3 regions of the Mycolicibacterium llatzerense genome follow, and region 2 is predicted to be linked to each of the others. Evidence: predicted binding sites of a transcription regulator. Region 2 holds the regulator's gene; each other region holds the start of a gene.
The links. Region 2 encodes LexA, which represses DNA repair genes until DNA is damaged. Its sites were predicted from a motif close to CGAACANNTGTTCG; they were not measured.
Positions count from the first base shown of each region.

Region 1: the regulator LexA is predicted to act here: its motif matches at 4,567-4,580, upstream of A7G45_RS13905 (error-prone DNA polymerase).
Region 3: the regulator LexA is predicted to act here: its motif matches at 4,364-4,377, upstream of A7G45_RS08495 (HNH endonuclease signature motif containing protein).

Region 1 covers NZ_LXOV01000001.1:2,814,488-2,821,980, reverse strand. Annotated here, with positions in the region: gene A7G45_RS13910 (succinic semialdehyde dehydrogenase) at 1-876, opposite strand, end outside; gene A7G45_RS13905 (error-prone DNA polymerase) at 1,253-4,552, opposite strand; gene A7G45_RS13900 (BlaI/MecI/CopY family transcriptional regulator) at 4,661-5,089, shown strand; gene A7G45_RS13895 (nitroreductase/quinone reductase family protein) at 5,112-5,540, opposite strand; gene A7G45_RS32695 (histone-like nucleoid-structuring protein Lsr2) at 5,655-6,032, opposite strand; gene A7G45_RS13890 (GNAT family N-acetyltransferase) at 6,175-7,416, opposite strand.
Region 2 covers NZ_LXOV01000012.1:856,287-863,779, forward strand. Annotated here, with positions in the region: gene A7G45_RS19010 (trypsin-like serine peptidase) at 1-357, opposite strand, end outside; gene A7G45_RS19015 (proteasome assembly chaperone family protein) at 602-1,543, shown strand; gene A7G45_RS19020 (alpha/beta fold hydrolase) at 1,585-2,607, shown strand; gene nrdR (transcriptional regulator NrdR) at 2,614-3,078, opposite strand; gene A7G45_RS19030 (LysM peptidoglycan-binding domain-containing protein) at 3,190-3,663, opposite strand; gene lexA (transcriptional repressor LexA) at 3,915-4,604, shown strand; gene A7G45_RS19040 (LGFP repeat-containing protein) at 4,671-6,926, opposite strand; gene A7G45_RS19045 (acyl-CoA dehydrogenase family protein) at 7,101-7,493, opposite strand, start outside.
Region 3 covers NZ_LXOV01000001.1:1,723,605-1,731,097, reverse strand. Annotated here, with positions in the region: gene A7G45_RS08510 (hypothetical protein) at 1-23, shown strand, start outside; gene A7G45_RS08505 (hypothetical protein) at 20-1,300, shown strand; gene A7G45_RS08500 (carotenoid oxygenase family protein) at 1,443-2,888, shown strand; gene A7G45_RS08495 (HNH endonuclease signature motif containing protein) at 2,954-4,360, opposite strand; gene A7G45_RS08490 (DEDDh family exonuclease) at 4,470-5,468, opposite strand; gene A7G45_RS08485 (TetR/AcrR family transcriptional regulator) at 5,532-6,137, opposite strand; gene A7G45_RS08480 (alpha/beta hydrolase) at 6,241-7,143, shown strand; gene A7G45_RS08475 (SDR family oxidoreductase) at 7,270-7,493, shown strand, end outside.

The DNA of each region.
Region 1 (7,493 bases), on a different contig from region 2:
CTCGATCGAGATGCACAGCTGGCCGGCGTTGGAGAAGCAGGCGCGGGTGGCGGCCTTGGCCACCTTGTCGAGGTTGGCGCCGCGGGCGACGATCATCGCGTTCTTGCCACCGAGTTCGGCGGAGAACCCGATGAGGCGACGGCCGGCGTGCTCGGCGAGGTGGCTGCCGGTGGCCGAGGAGCCGGTGAACATCAGGTAGTCACAGTTCTCGGCGATCGCGGTGCCAACCACCGAACCCGGCCCGGGGACCACGGCGTAGAGCGCACGCGGCAGGCCGGCGCGGTACAGCAACTCGGCGCAGGCCAGCGCGCAGTACGGGGTCTGGCTGTCCGGCTTGAGCACCACCGCGTTGCCCGCGAGCAGGGCGGGCACGGCGTCGGACACGGTCAGGGTCATCGGGTAGTTCCACGGCGAGATGACGCCGACGACTCCCTTGGGCTGGTAGGCGACGGTGGTGCGGTTCAGTCCCGGCAGCAGCGGCGCGACCCGGCGGGGCTTGAGCAGCTTGGCCGCGACCTTGGCGTAGTAGTCCGCGTTGGCGAACAGGTCGATGATCTCTTCCTGAGCCGCCCACCGCGCCTTGCCGGCCTCGGCCTGCAGCAGGTCCATCAGGAACTCACGGTTCTCGAGCACCAGGTCGCGGTAGCGTGCGATCACCGCGGCCCGCTCGGAGACCGGCCGCTTGACCCAATCACGCTGAGCGGCACGCGCTTTGGCGAACGCCTTCTCGGCATCTTCGGCGGTCGCGACCGGGATGGTGGCCAGCGGCTTGCCGGTGAAGACCTCGTCGATGGTGCGAGTCGGCCGGGCGTCGATGTCCTCAATGGCGGCCAGCTGGCGCAGACGATCGAAAACCTGCGCTGACGGTGCGGGCATACTGGCTCTCCTGAGTCGGTCGCGGATGCGCGGTAATTTTGCGGTACCGGCGGTCTCGGTAAGACTACGTGACAGCCTGCGGCTGCCATAGATCCAGCTTTTTACAAATCGGGCATTATGTCAATAAACTGGGCAAAATTACCCACTACGTCTGGCCTGGGTTGGCCGTTGGGGTGATTCTGACGCCGTTCTGCCGTCGAGCCAGGGTTACCGCTTTGATTCTGTATCCACGGCGCATTTGTTCGAGTGCGGGCCGCCGTCACGTCAGGGTCAATGATTCTGGGCGCGGAAATCGAGTTGACCCTGCATCCTGGGCGCAATTGTGCGAGTGGACCTCGCGAGGACGCACACCCTGGCGCCGCCATGCCGACCCCGCTCATCGGAAGTCCCGGGATTTGGCGGTCACCCGCAGATCGAGCCGGCCCATCCGGTCCGCGAGGATCGTGACCGCCCCGCTGGCGTTCTGCACGATGCCACGCACCAACAGCGCCGGCGCGGTCTGCGCCAGTTTCCGGTGCCGGGACCACACCCCCGGTGCGCACAGCACGTTGACCATGCCGGTCTCGTCCTCCAGGTTGATGAACGTCACCCCCTGCGCGGTGGCCGGACGCTGCCGGTGCGTCACCGCGCCGGCCACCACGATGCGGGTGCCGTCGGGCACCTCCAACAGCCGGTTGGCGGGCACCACGTCCAGTGCGTCGAGGTCCTCCCGCAGGAACTGGGTCGGATAGCTGTCCGGCGAGATGCCCGTGGCCCACACATCAGCGGCCGCCAGTTCCAGTTCCGTCATGCCGGGCAGCGCCGGGATGCCTCCGGCCGATCCGATGCCCGGCAACCGGTCGGGCCGTTCCGCGGCCGCCGCCCCGGCCGCCCACAATCCCTCACGTCGGGTGATGCCGAAACAGCCAAGCGCACCCGCGGTCGCCAGCGCCTCGGCCTGCGGCACCGACAGTTGCACCCGGCCGGTCAGGTCGAGCAGAGAAGTGAACGGCCCGTTGGTTTTCCGGTCGTCGACGATGCGCTGTGCCAACTCGTCCCCGATATGCCGCACTGTCCCCAACCCCAGCCGCACCTCGGTGCCGCGGTTCTCGCACGTCGCATACGCCAGGCTCGCGTTGACGTCCGGCCCGTGCACCAGCACCCCGTGCCGGCGGGCGTCGGCCACCAGCGACTGCGGCGAGTAGAAGCCCATCGGCTGAGCCCGCAGCAATGCCGCACAGAACACCGCGGGGTGGTGCAGCTTGAACCATGACGAGGAGAACACCAGCGACGCGAAGCTCAGCGCGTGGCTCTCCGGGAAGCCGAAATTGGCGAAGGCTTCCAGCTTTTCGTAGATCCGCTCAGCCGTCGGCCCGGTGATGCCGTGCAGTTCCCGCATGCCGTCGTAGAACCGACCGCGCAGCTGCCGCATCCGTTCGGTGGAGCGTTTGGACCCCATGGCCCGGCGCAGCTGATCAGCCTCGGCGGGGGTGAAGCCGGCACAGTCGACGGCCAGTTGCATGAGCTGCTCCTGGAACAGCGGCACCCCCAGCGTCCTGGTCAGTGCCGCTTCCATGGACGTGTGCTCGCACGTCGCGTCCTCCAGTCCGTTGTGCCGCCGGATGTACGGGTGCACCGAGCCGCCCTGGATCGGGCCAGGACGGATCAGCGCCACCTCGACCACCAGGTCGTAGAACTTCTTGGGCTTCAGCCGCGGCAGCGTGGCCATCTGCGCCCGGGACTCGACCTGGAACACTCCGACCGAGTCGGCCCGTTGCAGCATCTCGTACACCGCGGGCTCGGACAGGTCGAGCTTGGCCAGATCCACCTCGAGATCCTTCTGTTCCCTGGCCAGATCGATCATGTAGTGCAGCGCCGAGAGCATGCCCAGCCCGAGCAGGTCGAACTTCACCAAACCGATTGCCGCACAGTCGTCTTTATCCCACTGCAGCACACTGCGGTTCTCCATCCGCGCCCATTCCACCGGGCACACGTCGGCGATCGGGCGGTCACAGATCACCATGCCGCCGGAGTGAATGCCCATGTGCCGCGGCAGATTCCTGATCTGCAGCGCCAGGTCGATCACCGCCTCGGGAATGTCCTCGACGTCCGGGGACTCGGCCAGCCCGTTCCACCGGCTGATCTGCTTACTCCAGGCATCCTGTTGCCCCTGCGAAAAACCGAGCGCCCGCGCCATGTCCCGCACCGAGCTGCGGCCGCGGTAGGTGATGACGTTGGCCACCTGCGCGGCGTAGTCCCGGCCGTACTTCTCGTAGACGAACTGGATGACGTTCTCGCGCAAGTCCGATTCGATGTCGATGTCGATGTCCGGCGGGCCGTCGCGCGCCGGGGACAGAAACCGCTCGAACAACAGCTCGTTGGCCACCGGGTCGACATTGGTGATCCCCAGGGCGTAACAGACTGCCGAGTTCGCCGCCGACCCACGGCCCTGGCACAGGATGTCGCTGTCCCGGCAGAACTCGGTGATGCTGTGCACCACCAGGAAGTAGCCCGGGAACTCCAGCTGCTCGATGATTCTGAGCTCATGCTCGATCTGCCGGTACGCCTTCTCCCGCTCTGCATCCGGCTTCCAGCCGTAGCGACGAGCCGTCCCGTCCGCCACCAACTCCCGCAGCCAACTGATCTCGGTATGCCCCTCCGGCACGTCGAACGGTGGCAGTTTCGGTGCGATCAAACGCAATTCGAATGCACACTGCTCCCCCAGCTCGGCAGCGTTGGTGACCGCTCCCGGGTGGTGGGCGAACAGCCGGGCCATCTCCGCCCCGGACCGCAGGTGCGACCCGCCCAGCGGGGCCAGCCAGCCTTCAGCCTCATCCATCGAGTTGCGGGCCCGGATCGCCCCCATCGCCATCGCCAGCTGCCCCCTCGACGGTGCGGCGAAATGCGCGGCGGTCGAGGCAATGACGTCGAGGCCGAACCGCGGCGCCAGCGCGGCCAGCGTGGCGTTGCGTTCGTCGTCGAGTGGATGCCCGTGGTGGGTCAGTTCGACAGTCACCCGGTCCGCGCCGAACCGGGCCACCAGATCAGCCAGCGCCTTGTCCGCGGCCTCCGCCCCTCCCGTCGACAAAGCTTGGCGCACATGGCCTTTACGGCAGCCGGTGAGGATCTGCCAATGCCCGCCGGCGGCCTCGGTGAGGGTGTCCAGGTCATAACTGAGCACCCCCTTCTCGCCGCCGGCCAGATGCGCCCGAGCCAATTCCCGGGACAGCCGCCGGTACCCCTCGGGGCCGCGGGCCAAGACCAGTAGATGCGGACCGGGTGGGTCGGGCAACTCCGTGCGGGGAGTGTTACTGAGCGAGAGTTCGGCCCCGAAAACCGTTGCCATGTCGAGTTCCTTGGCGGCCTCGGCAAATCGCACGACGCCGTAGAGCCCGTCGTGGTCGGTCAATGCGATGGCCCGCAGATCCAGCCGGACGGCCTCCTCCACCAGTTCCTCCGGCGTGCTGGCGCCATCGAGGAAGCTGTACGCAGAATGGGCGTGCAACTCGGCGTACGGCACCGACGTTCCCGGCCGGGCCGGGCGGTCCACCGGTTGATAGTCACCGCGTTTGCGCGACCAGGCCGGGCTGTCGCCGCCGTCGGCCGGCGATTCCGGGGATGCACCAGCCACCCGCGGCTTGCCCTCGAGCACCCGCTGCATCTCCGCCCAGCTCGGCGGCCCGTTGTGCCAACCCACCAGATCAGAGTATTCGAAACTTTGTTCGAATGCCAGATGTGGAAATCCGCGGGAACTCCGCCGGCTCTCGTGCGACTAGATCTCCGAGGCGTCGGAGAGGGACAGAAGATGACCAGGCTGAGGCACTTGGGCAATCTGGAACGCGAGGTGATGGATCACCTCTGGGGCGCGGACGCGCCGCAGACCGTTCGCGAGGTCCATCACGCCATCTGCGCGGAACGCAAGCTCGCGTATACCACCGTCATGACGGTGCTGCGCAGGCTCGCAGGTAAGGGCGTGGTCCGGCAACTGCGCCATGATCGTGCACACCGCTACGTCGCATCGCACAGTCGAGATCAGCTGGTGGCGGGCCTCATGGTCGACGCGCTCGGCCAGGCTTCCGATCAGAGCGACAGGCACGCGGCGCTGGTGCACTTCGTCACGCAGGTCGCAGCCGACGAGATCGATGTACTTCGCCGCGCCCTGGCCACGGCGGACCCGCGCGCTTCCGAAACCGGTGTTCCCGCAGTGCGTTTGGCACCCCGGCTCACCGCCTGACCGGAGTGGCGTTCGAATCCGCTCAGTCGGTGAAGTCGATCCGGACTGACACCGGAGTGGTTTCCAGCGCCTTCACCACCCCGGCCCCAACCCGGCCGAATTTCCGAGCGCGCGCGACGACGTCGTCGTCCGGCCTGAATTCCGCGACCCCGCTGCGCCACCGATCTCCCTGCCGCACACGGATATTCGGATTGTCCGCAATATTGCTGCCCCAACCGGACCGGGTACCGTGCTGGCAGATCACCCATGCGCCCTCGTTGTCGAACTGCACCGAAACAGGGACGCGACGCAGCTGCCCGGTCTTACGACCAATGGTCTCCAGCTCCGTGGCCAACGCGGTGCGCACACCGAGTCTGCTCAACCCCTGCACAGCGGGGTTGAGCAGATAGCGGCCGATCGCCCGTTCTCTGCGGAACTTTCGCAACGTCTTGTCCGGGTTGGCATTCGTCATGACCGTCTCCGTAGTCGAAGCACGCGACCACCTGATTGGTGACCTCTAGACCAACATAGTAGACCGATCGGTATACGTCAATCGATGATTGCCGCTCACCCACGGGCCCGCGGATCAGCCAAGCCTGGTCTGGACGCGAACCCTCCGTGCCCCGTCACGGGCCGACTCATATCGCTGCAGCAATTCTTGCGGAAGGCGCCCACGACTACCGACCTCATGGCCGTTCAATCGCAGCCACTCACGCGCTCGCCGAGCGTGCGTTTGCTGCATTTCCAATGGCGGCTGCTCCGGAAGCGAGACCGTTCGTCCGCGGGAACGGCTGGCCTTGCTGGCCGCCCGGATGTACGGCTCGAAACAGCTACGCATACGCAGCGCGTTCGCCTCGGACAGATCAATTGCATAAGCGACCCCGTCGAAGGAGAACTCGAGCGTCGTCGCTGCCACGGAACCATCCAAATCGTCGGTCCACATAGTCGAATACCGTTTCGCCACTGGAACATTCACCCCCGTAATCCGCGGCACCAGGCAACATCTGCCAAGACAAGCTAGCGGAGCACGACGAGACCGGCTACGCGCCTTCGCCTCTTTTATTTCAGCTGAGCAAGTGCTATAGGCCCGAATCCGAAGATGAACCTCAGAAGTCGTCGGGCACCCCGGGGGCGACGGGCCAGCCGAACGCGACCGCGGTCCGGTGCACCGACCCCGGAGTGAACTCTTCGACGAACCCCGCGTTCGCCAGTGCCCGCAGACTCACCCCGCCGAGGTAGCAGGCACCGAGGTCACGCACCGAGACGGCGATATCGGCTGGCGCCGTGGTGCTTTCGCATTCGGCACCGTCGGGACCGCCACGGAGATGCCATCGGCCGGCGTTCCACGGGCAGAACTCATCGGTGATATCCAGCACCACGTCGACAGGGGCGGCGTAGCTGCGCAACGTCAGTGCGCGACGCGCATCGACCAGCCTGACGTACACGCCGTCCCGCGCTTCGCACGCCAGCGCACGCTGGTCGGCTACCAAGCTGCGGAGCGGCTCATCGACTGCAGCACCGTCGTAGGCGAAGGTCCTGACCAAATCCATATCCAGGAGATAGCGCCAAATCTGTGCGTACGCACGATGATTGGTGGCCTGTACTTCTTGGACCTGGAGTTCACCGTTGGGCTGGCCGCGGTCCGTCCAGCTGTTCTTGGGCCGGTAGATGGCGAATCCGCTGGCGGTGCCGTCGGCCTCGCGATGCAGGAGGAAGCGAATCTTGCTGGCCTCCTTGCGCCTTTCCTCGCTGTCGTGGATCCAGTTGTCCCACCACGGGCGCGGCCGCTCCATCACGCCGGGCCGCTGCATCATGGCTCGCTGATGAATCTCCGGCGCGCTGGCCATCAATGTCTCGGCGTCGACGTGGGTGACCGAACCGTCGCCGAACTGGACGTCCGGGCGGAAGCCCAGTTCGCGTACCTTGCCGGAAAGCTCCGCAATCGGCACAGCCATCCCGTAGCCGAAGCGCCCGTAGATGGATGCCTCCGATGCGAACAGCATGGCCAGCGCCTCGGTACCCCGTGACCGGATGTCGTCGAGCTGGTGGCGCATCATCGCCGTGAGCAGCCCACGACGTCGGTGGCTGGGCGACACCGTGACAGCGGTGACGGCGGCCACCGCTGCGGTCCCGCCGCCGGGCAGCACCACCTGCTTGCCGAAGTCTCCGGCAGTAGAAACCCAACGGCTGCCGTCGTGGAAGCCGAACATGCGGTCGTACTCGGTGAACGCGCGCATCAGGTCGATCTCGTCCTGCCGCGGATCCTGCAGGAACACCCCGTACGACGCGGCCATGAACGCATCGAAGTCGTCACTGTCGCTGACAGCGCGCAGCGTCAAATCAGTCATGTTCCAACGGATATCACACAGCCTCGTGGCAAGTCATCCGAATTTCGTTGCAGCAAACGAAGACTGAACGCCTCGGC
Region 2 (7,493 bases):
TCGGACCCATCGCGGGTCGAGGTACACCGCGTCGATGTGCCAGAAGTCCCCGGGGACGCCGCTGCGGTAACCGGGCGCGAACGTCGCGTCGAACGATGCATCCAGGCAGTGTGCTGCGGTGATGATCAGATTCCCGGCCAGCGAATCGAGCACCGCGCCGCTACAGGTGTGCACCGAATCGCTCCCCAGGAACACCGCACCGACGCGCGGGTCCGGGCGGGGCCCTGGGACAGCGGCCGAACCCGCAGTGACCGCACCGACGTCACCGGTACGGGGGTCGGCCTTGATCGTGGGTGGGCTGCACGCAGTGGCCAGCAGCGCGACGAATGCGCTCACGACCAGCCGGGTGCCCAACATCTGACCGATCTTGCCCGATACCAACTGTCAGAGCAGCACCTGGTGCACCATGGCGAACTGCGGGGCGGCACCGGGAACAACGCGAGAATGCGCGACACTTGTAAGGAGACACATCCAGCGCGGTGTGGCACGCAGTACGGCAAGGAGTGTGAAGGTGAGCGAGCACGACGGGAACGCGCCCGACGCGGGCGGCCAGCGGCCCGACGACCGCCAGGGCCAGCAGTACCAGCCCGAGCAGAGCGGCATGTACGAGCTGGAGTTTCCCGCACCCCAACTGTCCGCCGCCGACGGCCGCGGACCGGTGATGGTGCACGCCCTCGAAGGCTTCTCCGACGCGGGCCACGCCATCCGGCTGGCCGCCGAGCACCTGAAGAACACGCTCGACACCGAGCTGGTCGCCTCGTTCGCCATCGACGAACTGCTGGACTACCGCTCGCGCCGCCCGCTCATGACGTTCACCACCGACCACTTCACCAAGTACGACGACCCCGAGCTGAACCTGTACGCGCTGCACGACACCGCCGGGACGCCGTTCCTGCTGCTCGCCGGCATGGAGCCGGATCTGCGCTGGGAGCGTTTCATCACGGCGGTGCGGCTGCTGTCCGAACGGCTCGGTGTTCGCCAGGTCATCGGGCTGGGCGCCATCCCGATGGCGGTCCCGCACACCCGGCCCGTCACCATGACCGCTCACGCCGGCAACAAGGAGCTCATCGCCGAACACACGCCGTGGGTGGGCGAGGTGCAGGTTCCGGCCAGTGTGTCGAACCTGTTGGAGTACAGGATGATTCAGCACGGCCATGAGGCTTTGGGTTTCACCGTGCATGTGCCGCACTACCTGGCGCAGACCGCGTATCCGCCGGCCGCCGAAGCTCTGCTGGGTGAGGTGTCCCGGATCGCGTCGCTGCAGATTCCGCTGCATGCGCTGTCGGAGGCGGGCGCCGAGGTGTACACCAAGATCAGCGAGCAGGTGGAGGCCAGCTCAGAAGTCGCTCAAGTGGTCAGTGCACTGGAACAACAGTACGATTCGTTCGTCGCTGCTCAGGAGAATCGGTCGTTGCTGGCACGTGACGAGGAACTACCCAGCGGCGACGAGCTCGGCGCCCAGTTCGAACAGTTCCTCGCCGAACAGTCGGGTGACGGTTTCACCGATCCCCGCCCCGGCGACGACGGCACCGCCGGCGACTGACCCACGCGGTCGGCCCGCCGACACGATGGGAAGGAGCGACGATGCCCGACGGAAAGCCCACCCTGCATTCTGTGCGTGACGTGACACCCCGCCTGGAATTCCGCACCATCCACGGCTACCGACGGGCATTTCGGGTGGCAGGCTCCGGCCCGGCGATCCTGCTGATCCACGGGATCGGCGACAACTCCACCACGTGGGAAACCGTGCAGAAGCGCTTGGCCCAGCGGTTCACCGTCATCGCCCCGGATCTGCTGGGACACGGCCAGTCGGACAAACCGCGCGCCGACTACTCGGTGGCGGCGTACGCCAACGGCATGCGGGACCTGCTCAGCGTGCTGGACATCGAACGGGTGACGGTCATCGGGCATTCGCTGGGCGGCGGCGTGGCCATGCAATTCGCCTACCAATTCCCGCAACTGATCGATCGTCTGGTGCTGGTGGGTGCCGGCGGTGTCACCCGCGACGTGAACATCGCACTGCGGGTCGCGTCGATGCCGTTGGGTACCGAGGCCCTGGCGTTGTTGCGAATTCCGTTGGTACTGCCCGCGCTTCAGCTCGCCGGGCGTCTCGGCGGCGCCGTACTCGGGTCGACCGGACTGGGTCACGATCTACCGAACATGCTGCGGATACTCAACGATCTGCCCGAACCCCGGGCGTCATCGGCCTTCGGCCGGACCCTGCGCGCGGTCGTCGACTGGCGCGGCCAGGTGGTCACGATGTTGGACCGATGTTATTTGACCGAAGCCATTCCGGTGCAATTGGTTTGGGGCACGCACGACGCTGTCATCCCGGCCGCCCACGGAGAACTGGCGCACGCCGCGATGCCGGGTTCCCGGCTGGAGTTCTTCGACAACTCGGGACATTTCCCATTTCATGACGACCCCGATCGATTCGTGGAGCTCGTCGAGAATTTCATCGACACGACCGCGCCGTCGGTTTACGACCGCGATGCCCTGCGCGGCCTGCTGCAGGCCGGCGTCACAACAAAGACGATGGATGCCTCGTTCGACATGAAAGCCGCGGTGTTCGACGCGCTGGAGACCGACGAACGCAGCGCGACCTAGCTGCCGTCAGCCCGGCGACGTCACGCCGCGGTGTGCACGCAGCGCCTCGATTTCGCGCTCGAAGTCCTCGGCGGACGAGAACGAGCGGTACACCGACGCGAACCGCAGATAGGCGACCTCATCGAGGTCACGCAGAGGACCGAGGATCGCCAATCCGACCTCGTGGCTCGGCACTTCGGGGGATCCGGTGGCCCGCACCGCATCTTCGACTTTCTGCGCCAGTTGGTTCAGGGCATCGTCGTCGACCTGCCGACCCTGGCAGGCGCGCCGCACACCCTTGATCACCTTGTCCCGGCTGAACGGCTCGGTGACGCCGCTTCGTTTGACCACCGCGACCACGGCTGTCTCGACCGTGGTGAACCGGCGACCGCATTCCGGGCATGACCGGCGACGCCGAATCGCCTGCCCTTCATCAGCTTCTCGTGAATCGACCACACGCGAGTTCGGATGCCGGCAGAACGGACAGTGCATCACCGCTCCTTCGCCGCACCGACAATCGACCGTTTCGAACGGTCTCGAGCCTACCCGTGCCGCTCGGGCGCGGCCGGGCGCCGTGCCGATCAGGGTGCGCACGGGCTGACCTCAGCCGACCGGGGCGATCAGCGTCTGCCCGGCGTCCAGGGCGACCGAGGGCAGCTTGTTCAGTTCCTTGATGCGGTCGACGACGGCACTGACGGGCGCGTCGGGAGCCACCCGCCGGGCGACCTGCTGAATCGACTCACCGGTCTGCACCCGGACCACGGCGAGCTGCGCGGGCACCGATGCCGTCGATGCGGTCGGCTGGACGGCCTCTCCGAACTGCGCCACCAGGCCCAGCCACACCGTGATCCCCGCCGCGACGAGGGCCAGGATCACCGTGGTCAGCGGGGTGATCGGGTTGCTCCGATGCGAGGCGCGGGAGGTCAGCACGCCGGTACCGCGGTGCCGGAATGCCGCACCCGAGGGACGGGAACCGGCCGGCCGCAGCCGGGCCTGGCGGTGCCGATTCACATCTGCGCGCCGAGGCACGGCACGGACGACGACGTCGGTCGGGTATTCGCGGGTGATGGTGGTCATGTCGGTTCCTCTCGGGAGTTCGTACATAGGTTCGATAGCTCGTATGTTCGACTATATCGCCCAAACGTTCGAACGGTAGAACATGTGATCGAACTGTTGCGAACGATACGACGACCCACCGACAAGTTGCGTTCCGCGACTTCGGCCCCGCTTTCGCCACGTCACGACCAGATCTCGGGCGCGACACGCCGACCGACCCGATCTCGAACACATGTTTGATGAATCGTGTGCACTGGGCTAGATTCGTCCCTATGAGCGACAGCACCGAAACCCCGGACGCCCAGCCAGGCGGACGGTCCAGCAGCCTCACCGAACGTCAACGGACCATCCTCGACGTCATCCGTACGTCGGTGACCACGCGCGGCTACCCGCCCAGCATCCGGGAGATCGGCGACGCGGTCGGCCTGACCTCCACTTCCTCGGTGGCTCACCAACTGCGCACGCTGGAGAAGAAGGGCTATCTCCGGCGCGACCCGAACCGCCCGCGCGCCGTGGATGTCCGGGGCACCGACGAGACGAACGGCGCCACCGTCACCACCGATGTCGCCGGTTCGGACGCGCTGCCCGAACCGACCTTCGTCCCGGTGCTCGGCCGGATCGCGGCCGGCGGCCCGATCCTCGCCGAAGAGGCCGTCGAAGACGTCTTCCCGCTGCCCCGTGAACTCGTGGGCGAAGGCTCGTTGTTCCTGCTGAAGGTGGTCGGCGAGTCCATGATCGATGCCGCGATCTGCGATGGCGACTGGGTCGTCGTGCGGCAGCAGAACGTGGCCGACAACGGCGACATCGTGGCGGCGATGATCGACGGCGAAGCCACCGTGAAGACCTTCAAGCGCACCAAGGGCCAGGTGTGGCTGATGCCGCACAACCCGGCGTTCGATCCGATCCCGGGCAACGACGCCGTCGTACTCGGCAAGGTCGTGACCGTCATCCGCAAGATCTGACGCCTGCCAGACCTATAGGTGAGCCCCGCTGCAGTCGCTCGCAGCGGGGCTCAGCCGTCGGTGCCGTCAGCCTCGGACGAATCCATTGGTGACCGCGAATTCCTCACTGGCGAACCAGATTTCGACGTCGGCTTCGTCGTATCCGGGAGAGCCCGGCACCCAGTACAGGCCTGACTTGGTGTTGGCCTTGATGCCATAACCTTCGGGCGGTTCCGCACCGGTCGCGACGCGGAACGACATCTGCGCCGTCTCGGGCTCTTCCGCCCCCAGGGCATGGTGCCGGCCACTGGCCGGACCGGCCGCCGCGGCGTCCTCCGCAGCCGTGTCGTCGGTAAGCGTGTCGTCTGCGGACGGCTCGGCCGGCGGTTCGTCTGCCGGGATATCGGCCGGCTCAGGTTCGAGGACCTGTTCCTCGGGCTCGGGCTCGTCGGCTTGCTCTTCGGCAGCCGGCGCAGCCCACACGCGGTCGCCGGGGTTCCGGGGCCGAAGGCCCGCGAAGCCCGCCAGCCCGGCCGCCGTCAGGCCCGCCGCCGCGCCACCACGACGCAATGCGTCCGGAAGCTGCACCGAGACCGTCGGCTCGTCGGCGGGCTCGTCGTCGCCGTGCTCCTCAGGCTCCGCCACCTCGTGGACCTCGTCAGCCGGCACGTCTTCGGGGGTCTCGACCTCTTCGGCGACCTCTGCCTCTGCAGCGGTCTCGCCCTCGCCCTCGGACACCTGGTCCGCGGGCTGCTCAGCCGTGAAATCGGGGTACACCGTCGGCGCGGTGTCGATGACATCCGGGTTGCTCTGGAAGGCCGGGCCGCCGTGCGGATTGTCGAACTGCTGGTCCTCGGCGGCGAATTCGTCGGCGTACTCCCCCTCATCGGCCGGGGCGTACTCGCTGTCGACGCCGCCGTCCGCGTACTGCGGGTCGCCGTACTCCCCGTCGCCGAACTCGTGGTCGTCGTAGTCGTACGCGTCCTGGTCGTCGAAGGCTTCCTGACCGGCGCCACGCCGACGCCGCAGCAGCGTCGCGATGACGATGCCGACCACCACCAGCAACAGCGGGATGATCGCCAGCAGCCACCACCAGTGGAACTGGTACCACTTGCCGGACTGTTCGGACTGCGCGCTCACGCCGCCCGGCACGTCGGCGCTGGGCACCTGCAGACCGCTCAACTGCGACGCCAGCTCCGCCGGTTCGGTGCTGAACGACCGGCTGGACTTGTTCCACGAGATCGAGCCGCCCGTGAACTTCTGGCTGACGACGTCGCCGCTGACGGTTTGGTCGGCGGTCGGCGCGCCGAGCTTGCCGGTGGCACCGCCCAGCTTGTCCCAGGCAGCGTTCACTGCGCCGCGGACGACGAACGCGCCGTGGTCGGGCGTCCAGAAGATCGTCGGGTTGTCCGCGGCGGCGAACGTCGCGATCCGGCTCTTCGGCGACACGCCGCCGTCGGTCTCGTTGCTCGCCGGGAATCCGAGGTCGCCCTGCGGTCCACCGGCCGCGCGGTACTTGGCCAGCACGTCGCCGGTGACCGCGTGGGCACCGGTGGCCGGCGAATAGAAGATGGTACCGCCGGCGAAGTTCTGCGCCACCCCGTCGCCGACCTTGTACTGGGCACCCTGCTCGTCGCCGAGGGGACCCTGCGGCCCGCCGGCCGCCCGGCGCGCCGCGGCGATGGCCGACGTCGCATCACCCGGCACGTCCACCCCGGTCAGCTGGCCTGCCAGGTCGGCGGGCGTGGTGGTGAATGCCTTGGTCTTGGCGTTCCAGCTCACCTCACCGCCGGTGAAGGGCTGCGAGACGACATCGCCCTTCCAGGACTCGTCGGCGGTGGGCACGCCGAGGGTGCCCGCCGATCCGCCGAGCTTGTCCCAGGCGACGTTGATCGCACCGCGGACCACCCAGGCGCCGTTGTCGGGCGTCCAGAAGATGACCGGCTTGTCGGCCGCGCTGAACGTGCTGTTCCGGCTGCCGGTGGCCCTCCCCGCGCCCTCGTCGATGGTCGGGAAGCCGAGATCGCTGTCCGCGGCGCCGCCGAGCGCCTGATATTTGTCGAGAATTGCGCCGTAAATCAGATGGGCGCCGGTGCCCTCGGTGAAATAGATCTTTCCGCCCGCGAAGTTCTGCGCATAGCCTGCGCCGACCTGGTACACGTCACCGTCTTTGGCGCCCAGCTCGCCTGTGTCACCGCCCGCGGCATCCCACGTGTGGGATATCGCCGTGTCTGCGGCGTCGCTTTCCGGTGTCGCGAGCGCCGTCGGAGCCATGAGCAATGCCACCGCGACGGAAAGGGCACCGACACCAGCCCATCCGCCACGGGTTCGCAGCCCGGTCATCGAATTCCTCCCGCGGTTGGCAAAACTCCGGATACAAATTCCGTCAGACAAACTCTCGTGATCGAGAGATTCTGTCAACTTTGCTTCAGTTCATGCCCATCGTGCGGGATATCCGGCGTTATCTGCCTAGTGTGTCGCGGTTCGTTATGCGAATAAATTCGCATCCGCAATTCGTTAAACGCCCAATCCGCGGCCGATGATCTCCTTCATGATCTCGGTGGTGCCGCCGTAGATGGTCTGGATCCGCGAGTCCAGGAATGCCCGCGCAATGGGATATTCACGCATATAGCCGTAGCCGCCGTGCAGCTGCAGACACCGATCGACCAGGCGGACCTGCGCCTCCGTCGAATACCATTTGGCCATCGCCGCCTGGTCGATTGTGAGCTTTCGATCGAGATGCAGGCGAATGAACTCGTCGACCATGATTCGGACCGCAGTGGCCTCGGTCGCCAGTTCGGCCAACACGAATCGACTGTTCTGGAAGCTGCCGATCGGCTTGCCGAACGCTTTACGCTCCTTGGCGTATTGCAATGTCGATTCCAGCACGGACTCCATGGCGGCGGCCGC
Region 3 (7,493 bases), on a different contig from region 2:
TCGCCACCATCACGGTGCAGTGACCTCGGCCGTCCTGGCGCACGGGCTGGGCGGATCCAGTGATCTTCCGATCCCGCTCACCTATGCCCTGATCGGCGCGGCGTGGGCGTTGACCTTCACCTTCGCGGTGGTGGCGCTGGCCTGGCGCAAGCCACGGTTCAATCCCGAGACACCGGGGCGGGCATTGCCGCGCTGGGTGACGACGGCCGTGGACGCGCCCGTCACCCGGTGGACGGTCGGCCTGCTGGCGCTGGCGTTCGCGGGGTGGGTCTTCGTGGCGTCGATCGTCGGACCGCCCGGATCAGGCAACCCGCTACCAGGCGTGTTCTATGTGCTGCTGTGGGTCGGAATCGTTGCGCTGTCAGTGCTTTTCGGCCCGGTGTGGCGGGTGCTGTCGCCGGTGCGGACCATCGCCCGGCTGCTGCGACTGAGCCGGGATGCGTATCCCGCACGCCTCGGCTACTGGCCTGCGGCCGCCGGGCTGTTCGCGTTCGTCTGGCTCGAGCTGGCCAGCCCCGACCCGGGTTCTGTTGGCGCCGTGCGTATCTGGTTGCTGGCCTACCTTGCGGTGACACTGGCCGGGGCCATGACGTGCGGCACCCGCTGGTGCTCGCACGCCGACCCGTTCGAGGTGTACAGCGTCGTGGCGTCGCGGTGCGCACCGGTGCGGCGCAACGCCGATGGCCAGATCGCCATCGGCAATCCGTTCAACCACCTGCCCACGCTGCCCATCCGGCCCGGCACGGTAACGGTGCTCGCGGTGCTGCTGGGCTCGACGGCCTTCGACAGTTTCTCGGCGACGCCGGCGTGGCGGGGGTTCGTCGATGCGCACACCAACGGCGCTTGGCAGGCCACGGCACTCAAAACCGTTGGGCTGGCGGTGTTTGTCACGATGGTCGCACTGACGTTCAGCCTCGCCGCCCGTGCCACCGGCGGGGTGGACCGGGTGCGGCGCCGGCAACTGCCCGGATTGCTGGCGCACTCCCTCATCCCGATCGTCATCGGCTACGTGTTCGCGCACTACCTGACCTACCTCGTGGAGAAGGGCCAGCAGACCGTCTACCTGCTGCTCGGCCTGCACGACGCGCATGTCTATTACGTACTGTCCCTGCACCCTTCGGTGCTGGCCACGACCAAGGTGCTGTTCGTGGTGGCCGGGCACATCGCCGGCGTCGTCGCCGCCCACGACTGTGCGCTGCGCATCCTGCCCAAGCGGCATCAGCTCACCGGGCAGCTGGCGATGATGCTGGTGATGGTCGGCTACACGTTCACCGGGCTGTACCTGCTCTTCGGCGGATAGCTCACCGCCCGCTCCGCCGAGTGGCCAGCTATCGCACGAACCCCCGAGACTTCCGTGTCACAGGTGGCCATTCGGCGTGAAACCTTGACATCGTCGGGGCGCGACACGAAACTGAGGACATCCGTCCTCAGATTGGGGTTGCATGACCACCACCGCAGAGCCCACGCTCAAGCAACTGCACGGCCGTCCGTTCGAGTCCCTCTATGACGAAATGGACTACCAGGTCAAACGCGTCGACGGGACCTTGCCGGCCGACCTGACGGGCACCCTGTTCCGCGTCGGCCCCGGAAAGTTCGAGGTCGGCGACACCGTCCTCAAGACCATGTTCGACGGCGACGGCATGGTGTCGCGGTTCGTGCTCGACGGTAAGACCGTCCGCTTCACCAACCGCTACGTCCGCACGCGCCAGTACCGCAGCGGCAACCAGATGAGCCAGCGCGGCATCACGACCAACGCCCCGACTTTGCGCGGCAATCTCCAACCGCCGGCCAACACCGGCAACACCAACATGGCCAACATCTGCGGTGACCTGCTGGCACTATGGGAGGGCGGCCCGCCGTACAAGATCGATCCCGACAGCCTGGAAACCCTGGGGTACAAGCGTTTCGAGGGTGATCGCTTCGGATATCTCGGCGCGTTCTCCGCCCATCCCAAATGGGATCCACGCACGGGCGAGGTGTTCAACTTCGGCTTCGACCTCTTGCCCACCCCACGGCTGCGGTGCTATCGCGTGGACGCGAAAGGCCGGAATACCCAGATCAATTCACTTCCATTGTGGGACTTCGTCTGGAATCACGACTTCGCCCTCACCGAACACAACCTGGTGTTCGTCCTGGATCCGTTGCGACCCAACATCCCTACGTTTCTACGGACCCGGTCGCTGGAGCAATCCCTGAGTTACCAAGCCCGCAACGGGTCGACGCGGTTCGCCATCGTGCCGCGTGATGGCTCCAAACCTCGCGTCATCGAGCACGAACCGATGGCACATATTCACGTCACCAATGCCTTTGAAGACGGCACGGACACCGTGGTCGAGTTCGTCCGGTTCGACGACCCGGACATCTTCGGGCAACTGGGCAAGACATGGCAGGAACCGGCGGATCCGACCAACCCGCGCGCACACCTGACCATCGATCAATGGCCATCGGGGCGGCTGTCCCGATTCCGGATCAGCAAGTCCGGGCGGGTGACCGAAACCGTGTTATCCGAAAGTGCACCAATGGAATTCCCGCAGTACGACTGGCGTCGGTCAACGTGCGAACACAATTTCACGTATGCCGCCGCGGCCACGGAGGACGTCGGCCACTACAACGCCGTGACCAAGTTCGACCACGCCGCCGGAACGCGGACGACCTTCGATTTCGGCCTGGCCCAGACCGGCGAGCCGTTGTTCGTACCCCGCTCCCGCACGGCCGCCGAGGATGACGGCTGGCTGCTGGTGCTCAATCACGATCTGCCGAGCCACCGTTCGCAACTGGCGATCTTCGATGCCCGCACCATCGAGGACGGCCCGCTGGCCACCGCGCATCTGGAGCACCATCTGCCGATCGGGTTCCACGGCACGTTCAGCCGGCGCATCGCAGGCTGACGTCCACTTCGGGCCCCGGGCACCCGCGTGCCACGCCGCAACCGGTCGGTCGCTGCGATGTTGAATCAGTTTGTCGGACTGTTACTTTCGCCGTCACCATCTTCACCCTCGGTGGGGTAGAGCTGGGGTTGGTAGATGGTGTTGGTGCGGGGTTGGCCGACGTCCAGTAGTGGTGGTGGAGTCCAGTGCGCGCGGCCGTTTCGCATTTCTGTGGTCCAGCCGCCGTCGGTGGCCAGGCGGTTGTCGGGTCCGCAGGCCAACGTGAGGTCGGTGATGTTCGTCTGGCCGCCGTCGCGCCAGTCGGCGACCGCGTGGTGGGCTTGACAGTCGGCGGCGGGCCGTGTGCAGTCCGGGCGGCTGCAGCCTTTGTCGCGGGCGAACAGGGCCAGACGTTGGCCGGTGGTCGCGGTGCGCCGCGCCCGACCCATGTACAGCGGAACATCGGCATGGTTGTCGAACACCGTGAGATAGCAGGACGCCCCGGCCTGCGCGGCCAGGTTCAGCAGGTCCTTGACCGGCAGGGAGCTGCCGGTGTGAGTCTGCGCGACCCCGGCGCGCTGCTCGAGTTGTTCGAGAGTGCAGGTCGCCACGATGGTGACCGGGAAGCCATTGTGCTCACCCAGATCAGTGGACAACAGCAGTCGGCCCATCGTTTCCCAGGCATCGTGCTGGCGCTGAGCTAGCGTGCGGTGATCGTTGTCGATCTGCTCTTGGGTGGGCGTTCCCGAGGTGCAGGGGTGTTCGTCGGCAGGGTTGCACATGCCAGGGGCCGCGTACTTGACCATCAACGCTTCATAGACCGCGCGTGCTGTCGGGGTGAGCCGACCCCGCAGCTCACTGCTGCCATCGGCAGCCTGCTTCGATAGCACCAGGGCACGGTCCCGGTCGGGTTCGGGGTCGCGGTCATCGGGTTCGGGGCCGTCCTGATTGAGTTCGTAGAGCTTGCGTTTGACCACCGACCGCAACCCTTCCGGGGTGAGGTTGCGGGCGGCGGCCACCAGCGCCAGTTCGCACTCATCGAGGGTGTCCAGGCCGGCCCAGGTGGGCAGTTTCGCGAAGAACGATTCGATGACATCGACATGATCAGCATTGATCGCTCCCGCAGCCACGGCGGCAGCGACATGCGGACGCAGCGGCGGCAACAGCTCCCCGGTCAACGATCGCCGCGGGCCCAACAACTCAGCGTGCCGGACCCGGCGGCGAGCCTCCTCGCTGCTGAGCCGGTCCCGGGCACGCATCGCGTCGGCCCAGTTTCTCGCCCCGATCTCCTGTGCGGTGGTTTGGGCCTGCAATGCGGCCACCACGGCATGATCAACGGCTTGGGCGGCGCACCGCATCTGCTCACGGTGGGATTGCACCGCCAACAACTCCGGCACCGACAACGCCATGTAGTCCACCGCCGCAACCCGCGCCTGTGCCGTGTCGAGGTCCGTGTAGACCTCCTCCACGGCGGCGGTGCTGGCAATGTCCATACTCGAACACTAGTTCGAGACACCGACAAGAAACCGTCGGGAATGTGGCGCTAGTTACCTATCGTGACCAGCGCAAACAAAGTGACCAAAGTTTTTTGGCAAGCGACCGCTAGAACAACATGAACTGGTCGCCGGCCGGTGTCCGGTCGACGAATTCCTCGACGTCCGAGCCGCCGACCACATGGCCGAGCAGCGCCATGAAGTCCGCGTCGGAGACGAGCGGCACACCGAGCTCCCTGGCCTGGTAACCCTTGCCCTGCGCAGGCGCCGGCTCGTTGCAGATGACCAGCGAGGTCTGCGCATCGACACTGTCGGAGTAGGACAGTCCCGCGTGCACGATGCGCTCGATCACTTCTTCGTGAGTGCGCAGCATCTCGCCCGACAGCGCCACCCGCATGCCCTGCACCAGCGGCTGTCCCGGCACGAACCGGCCGGGGTTGGCGTAGGCGCACGGGAGCCGCGACGCCAGGACCTTCAGCGGCCGGAGTTCGTCGTGGGTGATGGCGCCGCTGGGCCAGCGCTTGCGGCCCACGTTGCGGATCGGCAGCCAACGCCGGTGCTCACGCGCGGCGGCCAGTGCCGGTTTGAGGATTTGGGCCAGCACCATGGCGTCGTCCAGGGCATCGTGCGGGCGGATCTGCGTCGCGCCGTAGTGCGTCGCCAGGGTCTCCAAACGCAGGTTCTCAGTGCCCAGGTTGAGGCGGCGTGTCAGCTCGACGGTGCACATGACGTTGTCGACGGGCAGCACGGCGCCGACGCGCTCGCATTCGGCAGCCAGGAAGGCGTAGTCGAAGCCGGCATTGTGGGCGACCAGAGTGCGGCCGGACAGCACGGCGGCCAGATCGCCGACGACCTCACCGAAGGTCGGCTGGCCGGCCAGCATCTCGGGGGTCAGCCCGTGCACGTGCGTGGGACCGGGATCGACGCCCGGATTGAGCAGGCTGCTGAACGAATGCTCGACGTTCCCGTCGTCCCCGAGGGCCAGCGCCGCGACGCTGATGACCCGGGCATGCCCGGGATCGAAACCCGACGTCTCGACGTCGACGACAGCCCAACCCGCGCCCGGCTCGGTGGCCGGTCGGCCCCAGCCGAGGTTGGTTTCGTCCACGTGGCAAGGATGGCACGGCCCCCTGACAGATTCGGTGGGCACCGCAGCGTGTCGCCGCCCGAATCAGGCGCGGGGGCGCACACCGTCGGCGACGGTGGCGAGGTAGGCAGCCAGCAGTCGGTCGACTTCTTCAGGACCGAACCGCAGCGCGCCCGGACGCCACGCCAGAGCCAGCAGACCGTTGAGGGTCGCCCAGAACACGGTGGCCAGGTCGTCGGGGTCCAAGTCTGCGCGGCCGAGCCCCGATTCGACGCCCTCCCGCAGCACTGCCGCGAGTTTGGCGTTCTGCGTCCGGGTCAGCTCGGCGATGCGGTTCACCGCGTCCGGCTCGTCGGGCGGCTCGACCAGAATCTGGAACTCGTGGGGACGCTCGCGGGCAAAGCGCGCATAGGCGCTGGCCGCCAGCATGATTCGCTCTTCAACGGTGCCGTCGGCGGCATAGGCCGCGTCCATGTACACCCGGCTCTCTTCCATCGCCTGCTCGGCCACCGCGGTGAGCAGCGCTGATCGCCCGCCGACCCGGTTGTAGATGGTCTGTACGGCGACGTCGGCACGCTCGGCAACCGCCTCGAGACTCAGCCCGTGCACGCCCTCGGTGGCGACGATCTCGCGCGCGGCGTCGACGACAGCGCGGCGATTGGCCGCGGCCCTGCGCTGGGTCCTCGTCATCGCTTCCAGGTCAGCCTGGCTCTCCATCGCCATGTCGATAGTGTAACCGGTGCCACAGTTGTATGTACTTACAACTTTGGATGGACATCCATAATCTGTGTGCATGACCCGAACCGACCTGACCTTCGCTTCCGGCGACAGCACCTGCGCCGCCTGGCTGTACACACCCACAACCCCCGCCACCGGGAAGCGGCCGATCATCGTGATGGCCCACGGCCTCGGCGGTGTCAAGGAACAGCGCCTGGACGCGTTCGCCGAACGGTTCACCGCCGCCGGCTATGCATGCCTGGTGTTCGACTACCGGCATTTCGGTGCCAGCGGCGGCCAGCCCCGGCAGCTGCTCGACATCAAGACCCAGCTCGCCGACTGGAAGTCGGCGGTCGCCCACGCCCGCACCCTCGACGGCGTCGACCCCGACCGCGTGGTCGTCTGGGGCACGTCGTTCGGCGGCGGGCACGTGATCGTCACCGCCGCGCAGGACAAGCGGATCGCGGCGGCGATCTCGCAGTGCCCGTTCACCGACGGCTTCGCGTCGTCATTTGCCATCCCGCCACTGACGTCGGCCAAAGTCACCGCGCGTGCGCTGCGGGACGCGATCGGCGCACTCTTGGGTCGCGAGCCGGTGATGGTTCCCACCTACGGTCCGCCCGGGTCGACGGCGCTGATGACCTCACCGGACTCGGTGGCCGGTATCCAGAACCTCCTGCCGCCGGGAGCCCAATTCGAGCATGACGTCGCAGCCCGGTTCGCCCTGCAGATCGTGCGCCACTTCCCCGGCCGTCAGGCCCGCGACGTCACCTGTCCCATCTTCTTCGCCATCTGCGAGCAGGACGCCGTCGCTCCGCCGAATCCGACGCAGAAGTACGCCGCGCAGGCACCTCGGAGCGAGATCAAGCTCTACGACACCGGCCACTTCGACATCTACGTCGGCGACGCCTTCGAACGCAACGTCACCGACCAGCTCGCCTTCCTGTCCCGCCACGTCCCGGCGACAGCCGCTTCATGACGCGCTGTCACCTCGTCGGCTACGTGCTCTGGAGCGGCAACAGATGTTGATTGTGGAAGATGATCCCCTCGATGAGGTGGTCGAGGCTATCGTCACGGGCATGCTGGCTGGAAAGGATTTGAACCAATGACCACGATCGACCCCGACGCCCCCGTCCTCGTCACGGGAGCCAGCGGGTACATCGGCAGCTGGATCGTCCGTCGCCTACTGGAGGCCGGCCGCACCGTCCACGGCACCGTGCGCAACCCGCAGAAGGCCACGGGCCTGGACCATCTGCACGCGCTGTCGGAAGGCCACCCGGGTCGGCTCAAACTCTTCAAGGCGGACCTGCTCGACACCGGCAGCTTCGA